DNA from 3 places in the Dactylosporangium sp. CA-152071 genome. Region 1 is predicted to be linked to each of the others. Evidence: riboswitches for the same ligand, from Rfam matches in the RefSeq annotation. Region 1 holds a riboswitch; each other region holds the start of a gene.
What was found. A riboswitch is a leader RNA that binds a small molecule or an ion and turns the genes downstream of it on or off. The one in region 1 is predicted to bind cyclic di-AMP.
Positions count from the first base shown of each region.

Region 2: it holds a riboswitch for cyclic di-AMP, as region 1 does, so the genes downstream of both, ACQEVZ_RS45840 (C39 family peptidase) here and ACQEVZ_RS28070 (coiled-coil domain-containing protein) in region 1, are expected to answer to the same signal.
Region 3: it holds a riboswitch for cyclic di-AMP, as region 1 does, so the genes downstream of both, ACQEVZ_RS26105 (C40 family peptidase) here and ACQEVZ_RS28070 (coiled-coil domain-containing protein) in region 1, are expected to answer to the same signal.

Region 1 covers NZ_JBNJMZ010000001.1:6,266,271-6,269,534, forward strand. Annotated here, with positions in the region: gene ACQEVZ_RS28060 (NAD(P)/FAD-dependent oxidoreductase) at 1-53, shown strand, start outside; gene ACQEVZ_RS28065 (glycoside hydrolase family 19 protein) at 115-1,233, opposite strand; cyclic di-AMP (ydaO/yuaA leader) riboswitch at 1,622-1,758, shown strand; gene ACQEVZ_RS28070 (coiled-coil domain-containing protein) at 1,768-2,784, shown strand; gene ACQEVZ_RS28075 (exopolyphosphatase) at 2,867-3,264, shown strand, end outside.
Region 2 covers NZ_JBNJMZ010000002.1:1,267,960-1,271,223, reverse strand. Annotated here, with positions in the region: gene ACQEVZ_RS45855 (class I SAM-dependent methyltransferase) at 1-100, shown strand, start outside; gene ACQEVZ_RS45850 (hypothetical protein) at 210-335, shown strand; gene ACQEVZ_RS45845 (DUF6855 family protein) at 325-732, opposite strand; cyclic di-AMP (ydaO/yuaA leader) riboswitch at 995-1,137, shown strand; gene ACQEVZ_RS45840 (C39 family peptidase) at 1,438-2,229, shown strand; gene ACQEVZ_RS45835 (hypothetical protein) at 2,288-2,470, shown strand; gene ACQEVZ_RS45830 (DUF305 domain-containing protein) at 2,665-3,264, shown strand, end outside.
Region 3 covers NZ_JBNJMZ010000001.1:5,827,179-5,830,442, reverse strand. Annotated here, with positions in the region: gene ACQEVZ_RS26110 (LamG-like jellyroll fold domain-containing protein) at 247-840, shown strand; cyclic di-AMP (ydaO/yuaA leader) riboswitch at 937-1,069, shown strand; gene ACQEVZ_RS26105 (C40 family peptidase) at 1,079-2,050, shown strand; gene dcd (dCTP deaminase) at 2,076-2,654, opposite strand; gene ACQEVZ_RS26095 (MarR family winged helix-turn-helix transcriptional regulator) at 2,664-3,119, opposite strand; gene ACQEVZ_RS26090 (pyridoxamine 5'-phosphate oxidase) at 3,186-3,264, shown strand, end outside.

The sequences.
Region 1 (3,264 bases):
AGCAGGTCTTCGCCCGCCGCGCGCTGCAGGAGTACCGCCAGCACCTGCCGTAACCGTCGGAAGGCAAAGAGAAGGGCGCCCCACTCCCCGGGGCGCCCTCCTGGTCTTCGGCGACTAGCAGCTGAGCGAGCCCGCTCCGACGCCCACGCCGAGGATGCCGACGAAGCGCTGGTACGCCGCGACCCGGCTCTGCACCTGCGCCGGGTTGCGCCCGCCGCACTCGAGGCTGCCGTTGATGCTGCGGATCGTCTCGCCGAACCCGGCGCCGTTGACCATCGCGTTGTGCGGCGTCATCGTGCCCGGGCCGGTCTGCGTGTTCCAGTACCAGAGCGCGGTCTTCATCGCCACGGCCGGGTCGGTCTGCACCAGGTTCGGGTTGCGCAGCAGGTCGATGCCGAGCGCGTCACCGGCGGCCTTGTAGTTGAAGTTCCAGCTGAGCTGGATCGGCCCGCGGCCGTAGTACGCGGCCTGCCCGGCGGGGCAGCCGTACGGCTGGCTCGTGTCGCAGTAGTGCGGGTAGTTCGCGGTGTTCTGCTCCACGATGTACACCAGGCCGCCGGTCTCGTGGTTCACGTTCGCGAGGAACGCCGCCGCCTCCTGCTTGCGCTGGGCGTCCGATCCCGTCTTCGCGAACGCCGGGTAGGCGTTCAGCGCCGCGACGAGGCCGTTGTACGTGTAGAAGGGGTTCCGGTTCGGGAACATCTGGTTGAACTGGGCCTCGCTGACGACGAACGCCCCGTTCGACGGCGGGTTCGTGGTCGGGTTCGGCGGCGGCGTCGTGCCGCCCCCTCCGCCGTTGCAGGTGTACGGGTCCCAGTACCAGGTGCTGATCGTCGGGCTGTACCCCGGGTTGTCGTGCTCGGCGATGTAGTACTTACCGTCGGTGAACTTCACGATGTCACCGGTCACGTAGTTGCGACCCTGCACCCACGCCGGGAAGCTGCACCCGCCCGCGGACCCGGTCTGCGTCGGCGGCTGCGGCGTGCTCCCGCCGCACGACCCCTGGTCCTGCCACACGCCGGTGTTCCCGGGCGGCGCCTCGTTCTGCGTCCACCACTTGGCGAGGAAGTTGTGCCCGTTCTGCGACACCGTGGCACCCCCGGTGTACACGGCCGACGCCTGCCACGCCGGCGCACAGGTGGCCGCCGACGCCGGCAGCATGTTGAAGACGGCGACGACGCCACCGACGACGGCGGTCGCGGCGAGCCCCGCCCACAGGCGCACTCTGGACACCAGATCACTTCCGTTCAGATCGACGCTGAGCCCCCATCCGACCAGCCACCACCGCGGTACAGGAGCAATCACATCGATTTATGAAGAATCTTTACGGTTCCGCTAACCTCACCTTTCCGAGGTGACTCGGGGTGACGCGGGGTGACCGCGGGGTGGCGTAAAACAATCGCCCGGGCGAGAACGTTGCCGGCGGGGTGAGGCCAGTTGAGTGATTTCCGTCACGCGAGATTCTTTCGCCAAGCTTAGGCGACCTGCTTGGACGGCGCGGTTTCGAGAGGTGCGTCACAGCGGCGGACAGGCAGTACGCTGCGCGGTCTGATCGCCCTGGGTAGGCTGGCCGTCGGTCCCGTCCGACATGGCGCCGCCCCCCGCGGCGCCGGGCGCGACTGCCGCCCAATCGCCGGCTCGACACCGGCGAATCGGGGACCCAACCGCACAGTGGGGTGAATCCGCGGGCAACCGCGGTAGGGGTCGTTCCGTCCCGAACCCGTCAGCTAACCCGGTCGGCGGCCGACGGAAGGAACAACGAGCCAGATGTCATCACGACATCCCGGTCGGCGGATCATCGCCGTCCTGATGACGGCCGCCGTCCTTTTTGGGATGGCCGCCACTCCGGCCGCCGCCGAGCCGGGAGACGACACGGGCGACGAGGGATCCAACGCGTCCCTCGCCCAGGTCCTCGACGAGAGCACGCGCGCGTGGATCGAGGCCAAGGACAAGTACGACGCCTCGGTGAAGAACCAGGCGGACCTGACCGCCAAGCTCGCCCAGACCGAGGCCAACCTCGCCAGGGTCACCGAGCAGGTGTCGGCGATCGCCGTCGCCGCGTACCGGACGGGGCCGCTCACCACGTTCGTGGCGCTGATGGACTCAGGGAGCCCCACCGGCTTCGCGGAGCGGGCCGGCTCGATCGACGAGATCGCCCACCACAACGACAACCTGCTGCGCGAGCTCAACCAGCTGAAGCGGGACCAGGCGGCGCAGAAGACGGCGCTCGAGGGCGAGGTCAAGCTCCAGCAGGAGCAGGTCGCCGTCATGGCCGCGAAGAAGAAGGAAGCCGAGAAGGGCCTGGCCCAGGCGGGCGGGCCGAGCAACGGCTTCGTGTCGGCCAACCTGCCGCTCGCGCAGCCGTCGCCGCGCAACGCCAGCGGCGGCTGGTCCTCGGAGTCGTGCAAGCAGAACGACCCGACCACCAGCGGCTGCATCACGATGCGCACGCTGCACGCGATGCAGCAGGCACAGGCGGCGGGCTTCAAGCGGTTCGTGTCCTGCTACCGGCCGAGCGGGCCGTACGAGCACCCGAAGGGCCGCGCGTGCGACTTCTCGGTGCAGGCCAAGTCGGGCTTCGGTGGCGTCGCCGCCGGTGAGGACAAGGTCTACGGGGCCAACCTGGCGACGTACTTCGTGAAGAACGCGGACCGGCTCGGCGTCATGTACGTCATCTGGTTCAAACAGGTGTGGACACCCGCGGTCGGCTGGCACCACTACAGCGGCGTGGGCGGGGACCCCTCCAGCGACCACACCAACCACGTGCACCTCTCGCTCCTGTAAGCACCGCCAAGACCTCACGTCTGCGTACGGCCGGCCGATAGGGCAACTGTCGACCGGCCGACGCAGGGTGAGGGGATCCGAAGTGAAGCACCGACTCGTGACGCGCAGCGACTTCGACGGCCTGGTGTGCGCCGTCCTGCTGCGTCACCTGGACCTCATCGGCGACATCACGTTCGTGCACCCCAAAGACGTCCAGGACGGCACGGTCGACATCGGACCCGACGACATCCTGACGAACCTGCCCTACGCGCCCGGCGCCCACCTCGTCTTCGACCACCACCACTCGGAGACCCTGCGCAACGCGGGCGAGGACGACCGGAGCAACCACATCATCGACGCGGAGGCCCCGTCGGCGGCCCGCGTCATCTACGACCACTTCGGCGGCGCCGCGCGGTTCCCGAACGTGTCCGACGAGCTGATGGAGGCGGTCGACAAGGCGGACTCCGCCCAGTACGACATCACCGACATCCTGCAGCCGGT
Region 2 (3,264 bases), on a different contig from region 1:
GGCCTACCGGGCCCTGCCGGTGCCGCGACCCCGGTACGGCGCCTCCAGCCGCACGCTCGTCGACGGCGTGGTCGCCCTCGAACCTCGCCGCGGCGGCTGAGTCCGGCGCTGGAACAGGTCGCGTGGCTCGGGGATCTCGGGCGTCAGGCCCGCCTCCGCTTCGGCGGGCGGCCTGGGCGGCGGCGTCGGTTCGCGGGCCGGTCCTGCTCGTGAGGTACGGGGGGACGCCGGCGCTGGGCCCTTTCGGCAAGGTCACCGCGTCGGTGATGGCCGCGGCGATGCGCCGGGCCAACCAGAAAGATCTGGCCCGCCTCAAGCGGATCCTCACTCCGTGACGGCGCGCATCCGGTTGTTGCGGGCGTCGTGCGTCAGCTCGGCCAGGCCGAGCACCTCCAGCAGCGGCGGCAGGTACATTCCGAACCGGCCCCGGTAGCCCTTGCGCAGCCCGTACCAGCCGCCGACCGGGTTGTCCTCCGAACGGCCCCACGCCTCGACGGTGCCGTCGGCGGCGGGCTTGTTCTCGTCGGCGGCGCCGAGCGGCACCCAGTCGCCCTGCTCGCGCAGCCACGCATGCAGATCCTCGACCGCCCGCAGCTGGTACGTCAGCTTGGTCGAGCCGACCTGGCACACCAGGGCGGGTGGGTTGGCGGCCTCGTCGCGGTACATGGTGTACTCCGACGACCCGGGCGGGGTCTTCAGCACCCACGGGTCGTCCTTCGTACCAGCCGGCATGACCGCCTCCCGTCCGCGCGTTCGACTCGCACTCTAGACCCGTGCCGTCATGCCCGGGCCGGGATGGCCTCCGCGGCAGCCGATCGTGGGACCCTGAGATCGCTTGAACCGACCCATGCCGCGATGCTGTCAACGTATTGAGTAGTCGGTCCGAACAGTGATGATGTGCGGCTTCTTCCAGCTAGCGGGCCTTGGCATGGCAGTGCCCCTTGCGTAACGTCATGGGTCGCTTGGTCCGGTTCATGCTCACAGCAGGTGACGCCGGGCAGGCTCGCTGATTCGTGCACGCACGAGCCGGGGACCCACCGCATGTCTGGGGTGAATCCGCGGGCCGACGGCCTGTGGTAGGGCGACCTTCGCGCCCGAATCCGTCAGCTGACCCGGTAGGCGGACGCGTAAGGAGAAGTGTCTGTGCACAGCCGTTACCCCCCATCGCCGAGATCCTCGCAGGTCGCGTGCCTGCTCGTCCGCGCGCCGAGCGGCGTCAACAGGACGCTAGTGCCGCCTGCTGTCACGCTGCGGGTGGTCACAGTCGCGTAGGTGCCGGCCGCTCCGTTTGCAGCGGCTACTGACGCAGCGCGGCAGGGAGCCGCAGGCCCGTGGCCTGTGCGCCATCCGTCCGGCTGCTGAGGTGGCGAGCTGGCCTGTGCGCTGCGCGTTCGCGCCGCGCACATCACTTCTTGCTGCCCGATGGCTGTGCATCGCGTGTCGTCGCACGTCATTGCCCGTATCGATCGCCCTGCTCCGGGCTACTGGAGACTCGTTGTGAACCTTGAATCCGTACAGCCGCAGTCCCACCGTGCCGGGGATATCCGCCGGCCGCGGATGGCGGTGACCATGTGCGTGATGCTCGCCGCGGCGGCCGTGGCCGGCATCGTGCTCAGCCAGCTCGGCGATCCGCCGTCTGAGCGCACCGCGGCGGCGGGCGCGGCGTTGACCACGAAACCACCGAAGGCCGACGGGGCGGCGCCGTCCGCGCCGACGACGATGCTCCTCAAGTACCAGTTCCAGCTGCAGCCGAACTACTACTTCTGCGGGCCGGCGGCCACCCGGATCGCGCTCACGGCAGCCGGCCACGCCGTCAGCCAGGACGAGGCCGCGGCCATGCTGGGCACCACCACCAACGGGACGAACTCGGCCCTCGACACCACCCGCGTACTCAACCAGGTGCTCGGGCACGGCCGCACGCTGTACCAGACCAGAGAGATCCCGGTCTACCCGGCAACGCCCGCGCAGGCCGCGCAGCTTCAGACCGACGTGCTGACCACGGTCGGCGGCGGACGGGCAATCGTGGCAAACATCGCCGGACACGTGACCGACACCGCCGGTGCCGTGCACGCCTACGAAGGCGGTCACTACCTGACGGTCGTCGGATACCGTGACGGCGGCGGCACGGTGAAGATCGCCGACCCGGCCGACCCGAGCGGGGACGGCACCTACTGGCTGCGCACTCCCAAGCTGGCCGACTGGATCTCCTCGCGTGGCTACTCGTATTGATTCCCGGCATCGCCGATCAACTGACGGTGGCAGGGCGGCGTCGTGGTGGCCGGCCGTCGTGGGCTCAGTCCTGGCGTCCAGCGTCCTGTTCGTGGTCACGATGTGGGTGTCCGGTGGCAGTCTGCGCGGCGCGTTGCCGGGCGGGGCGGCGATGGGCATGCTCAGCCATCGACCCGCACTGAAGCGGCGACCGGTCAGGCTGCCGGGTGAGTTCCTGGTCGGTGGTGTGGAGCTCGCATAACGCCACCCGGTTCGGGAAGCATGCCGTGGATGCCCGGGAGTGCGGGATTGCGTCGAGTCCGGCTGTGGAACGGATTGCAGCGCCGAGGTCACGCCGTCCGGGCGATGACGCCCGCGTTCGGTATGACCGCATCACAGGGGTAGCCGCTCAGGGCGACGCAGCTCACCACACCGAGTCGAAAGAGTCTGTGCGCCATGAGGCATTACACCCGAGGCAGCGCCGTGCTGGTGGGCGTCGCCCTCACTGTCACCGTCGCGCTCACCGCTTGCAGTGACACCGCAAGCGGTGGCGGTAGTCCTACGGCACCGAACAACGGCAGCGTCAGCGTCAGCGTCAACCCCACCTTCAACAACGTCGACGCGGTGTTCGTCCGGATGATGATCCCGCATCACGAGCAAGCCGTGGAGATGGCCGCCCTCGCCGAGACGAAGGCGACTGATCCGGACGTCAAACAACTCGCCGCCAAGATCAGTACCGGGCAGAAGGCGGAGATCGCAACAATGAAGGGCTGGCTGGTCGCCTGGGGCCAGCCGACCACGATGCCGAGCTGTCCCGAGATGCATTGCATGCCGAGCAACATGATGCCGCATGGAGCATCGCCGAACGGCATGATGCCAAGCGGGATGATGCCCAACGGGATGCCGACGATGCCGGGCATGATGTCGAGCGCAGACATGGCAAAGCTCAAGGCGGCGACCGGCACCGACTTCGACAAGCTGTTTCTCCAGATGATGATCGTTCACCACCAGGGAGCGGTCATGATGGCCCAGGCGGAGCTGGCCCATGGAACCAAC
Region 3 (3,264 bases), 440 kb from region 1:
ATTTCGGCATAATGTCCGGTTATGCGTACGTGGCTCCTCCTCCTGGCTGCGCTCGTGCCTCTCGCCGGCTGCGCTTCCCCCACGCGACAGCAACCTCATGAGTCCGCGCCGTCGGCCCGGCCCTCGCCCGGGCACGCCACGGTGTCCGGGGCTGCCCCCTCTTCCCCGGCCGCGCCCTCGCTCGTCGCCGCCGCGCCTTCGGCCACGGCCCTGCGGTACAGCTTCGACAGCGGGATCACGGGACCGGTGCTGGACGGCGCGGGCCGGCTCCCGCTGCGGGTCCGCAGGGCCGGCGGCCAGCTGTCGACCGTGCCGCACAACGGCGGACTCGCGGTGCGATTTCCCCAGCCGTGTGAGCACTACGGTGCGGAGAGTTGCGCACGCGCCATCCTGCAGAGCGGCCCCGCTGAATTCCTCAATCCAGGCCAGGAAGCGTTCTCGTATGGCGCGAGCGTGCTCGTCGCGCCCAATGAGACTTCCAAAGGCGCCAATGTTCTGCAAAAAGGGTTCTCGGTCGGTGACAGTCAGTTCAAGTTGCAGGTGGACGGCGCCGCGGGGCGCCCCAGTTGCGTGATTGTCGGCGTGGGTGGATCTACTATTTACGTAGCCCTCGCATCGCTTAGCGTGGCTGACGGGCGATGGCACCGGATCGAGTGTTCGCGCAGTGACGCCCTGCTCACGGTGGCCGTGGACGGTCAACCCAGGGGTCGGGCGGCCATTCCTCCGTCACTGTCCATAGTGAACGCGGATCCACTCTGTATTGGCGGTAAGGGAACCAGTGCGAACAACGACCAGTTCGCCGGTGCAATTGATGATGTGTTCATCACTCGGGCGCCCTGACTTTTCGGTTAAATCGGACACCCGCTTGCTCCTCTGGGTCACTCGCCATACCGTAAATTCCGGTCGGATGGATGTCCGCGCCCACCACGGGTGCGCCAGACGGCACCGCCGAGTCGATTTTTGAACCGGGGACCCACCTGCGTCATCGGGGTGAATCCGCGATCTGCGGTAGGACGACCTTCCCGTCCGAACCCGTCAGCTAACCCGGTAGGCGGCTGGAAGAAGGAGTGCCCCCTCGATGCGGCCCAACCGTCTGGTTCGGCTCCTCGTTGCCACGCTCGGCTGTCTCTCGCTCGTCGTCGGAGTCACCGGACTCGCTCACGCCGACCCGACGCCCGCCGAGCTCGAAGCGCAGATCGACAAGAAGTGGAATGAAGTCGAGCCCATCATCGAGCAGCACAACCAGCTCAAGGGCGAGCTGAAGGCCAACCTGGCGAAGCAGGCGCAGCTGAAGAGCCAGATCGACCCGCTGCAGGCGCAGGTCGACAACGCGCTGCTGCGGGTGAGTGCGTTCTCGGTCCTGCAGTACAAGACCGGGCGGGTCTCCAGCTTCAACGCGCTGATGACGACCGGCTCGCCGGACACCTTCGCCGAGCAGCTCGTCATGCTGAACATGCTGGCCAAGGACGAGGCCGAGGGCATCAAGGACGTCATGGACAGCAAGAAGGTCCTCGACGACCAGAAGAAGCCGCTCGACGAGCTGATCGCCAAGCAGAAGGCCGCCGAGGCGGAGATGGCGACGAAGGAAACCACCATCAACGCCGAGATCAAGACGCTCAACGACATGCGCACGAAGGCGTATGGCTCCAGTGGCGCGACCGGCGAGCTGCGCCCCGTCGCCTGCCCCGTCGAATACTCCGGTGGCGACGCCGCGAAGGCCGCGCAGGTCGCCTGCCAGCAGATCGGCAAGAAGTACGTGTGGGCGGCCGAGGGCCCCAACACCTTCGACTGCTCGGGCCTCACGCTCTACGCCTGGAAGCAGGCCGGCCACACGCTGCGGCACTACACCAAGTGGCAGTACTCGGACACCAAGCGCGTCAGCAGAGCCGATCTCAAGGCCGGCGACCTGGTCTTCTTCTACAGCGACATGCACCACATGGGGATGTACGTCGGCGGCGGCTGGATGGTCCACGCCCCGACCACCGGCGACGTGGTCCGCATGAAGAAGATCGACACCGCACCGATCTCCGGGTACGGCAGAGTGGCTTAGGGCTTCGGGACCTGGCCGCCGGCGTTCACGTCGTCGGCCAGGTCCGCCAGTTCTGGTGGGAGCGGCTCGCCGTCGGGCCGCGCTGGCCCTGGTACCGGGAGCCGTACACCGCGGACCCGTACGGGTGCTCCGACGGCGAGGACAGCCGGAAGATGCACAGCTGCCCGATCTTCATCCCCGGCCAGAGCATGATCGGCAGATTGGCCACGTTGGACAGCTCGAGCGTCACGTGTCCGGAGAACCCCGGGTCGATGAACCCCGCGGTCGAGTGCGTCAGCAGCCCGAGCCGCCCCAGGCTCGACTTGCCCTCCAGCCGGCCCGCGAGCTGATCGCCGAGGCTGATCACCTCCAGCGTCGAGGCGAGCACGAACTCCCCGGGGTGCAGCACGAACGGCTGGCCGTCGTCGACCTCCACCATCGCGGTGAGGTCGTCCTGCTGGATCGCCGGGTCGATGTGGGTGTACAGGTGGTTGTTGAACACCCTGAACCACCGGTCGAGCCGCACGTCGATGCTCGACGGCTGGACCAGGTCCTTGTCGAACGGCTCGAGCCGCAACTGGCCGTCGGCGAGCTCTTTGGTCAGGTCACGGTCGGAGAGCAGCACGTCCTGACCCTATGTGGTTTGGTTCGTGGCTTTCGCGGTGGCCCCTCGGACTGCCTCGATGACCCGCTTCGTGGCTTCCAGATCGTGCTCGTCGAACTCCGCGAGCGCCTCCCGGATGTGTTGCCCGAGCGGCGCGAAGAACTCCTGCGCCAAGGCCTTCGCCGGCGGCTGCATCACGAGGTGTACGCGACGCCGGTCCTCCATGTCGTGCCGCCGCTCGACGTGCCCGGCCTTCTCCAACCGGTCCAGCAACGCGGTCGTCGCCGCCGGGCTCAGCCGCAGTGTCCTGGCCAGCTCCCCGGGCGTCAGCGGCTGCTGCTCCTCCGTCGCCCGCCAGATGTACGCCACGGCGTTCATGTCCGTGCGGTGCAGCCCGTGCCGGCGGGTGAACACCTCCAGGAACCGGTCGGCCTCGAGGTTGAACTTCCTCAGCAGGTCGATCAGCTCGCCGCTCGCATCACCCACAGGGTCATTGTCCTTCATTCGTGGAATCACACACTTTTCGTACACGTGTACGAGTAAATTGGAGGCATGGCGACGTGGGCTGAATTCTCCGCGGCCGAGCCTTTGCTGGCGACGGCCATCCGCACCCTGATCTGCCAGTACGGCC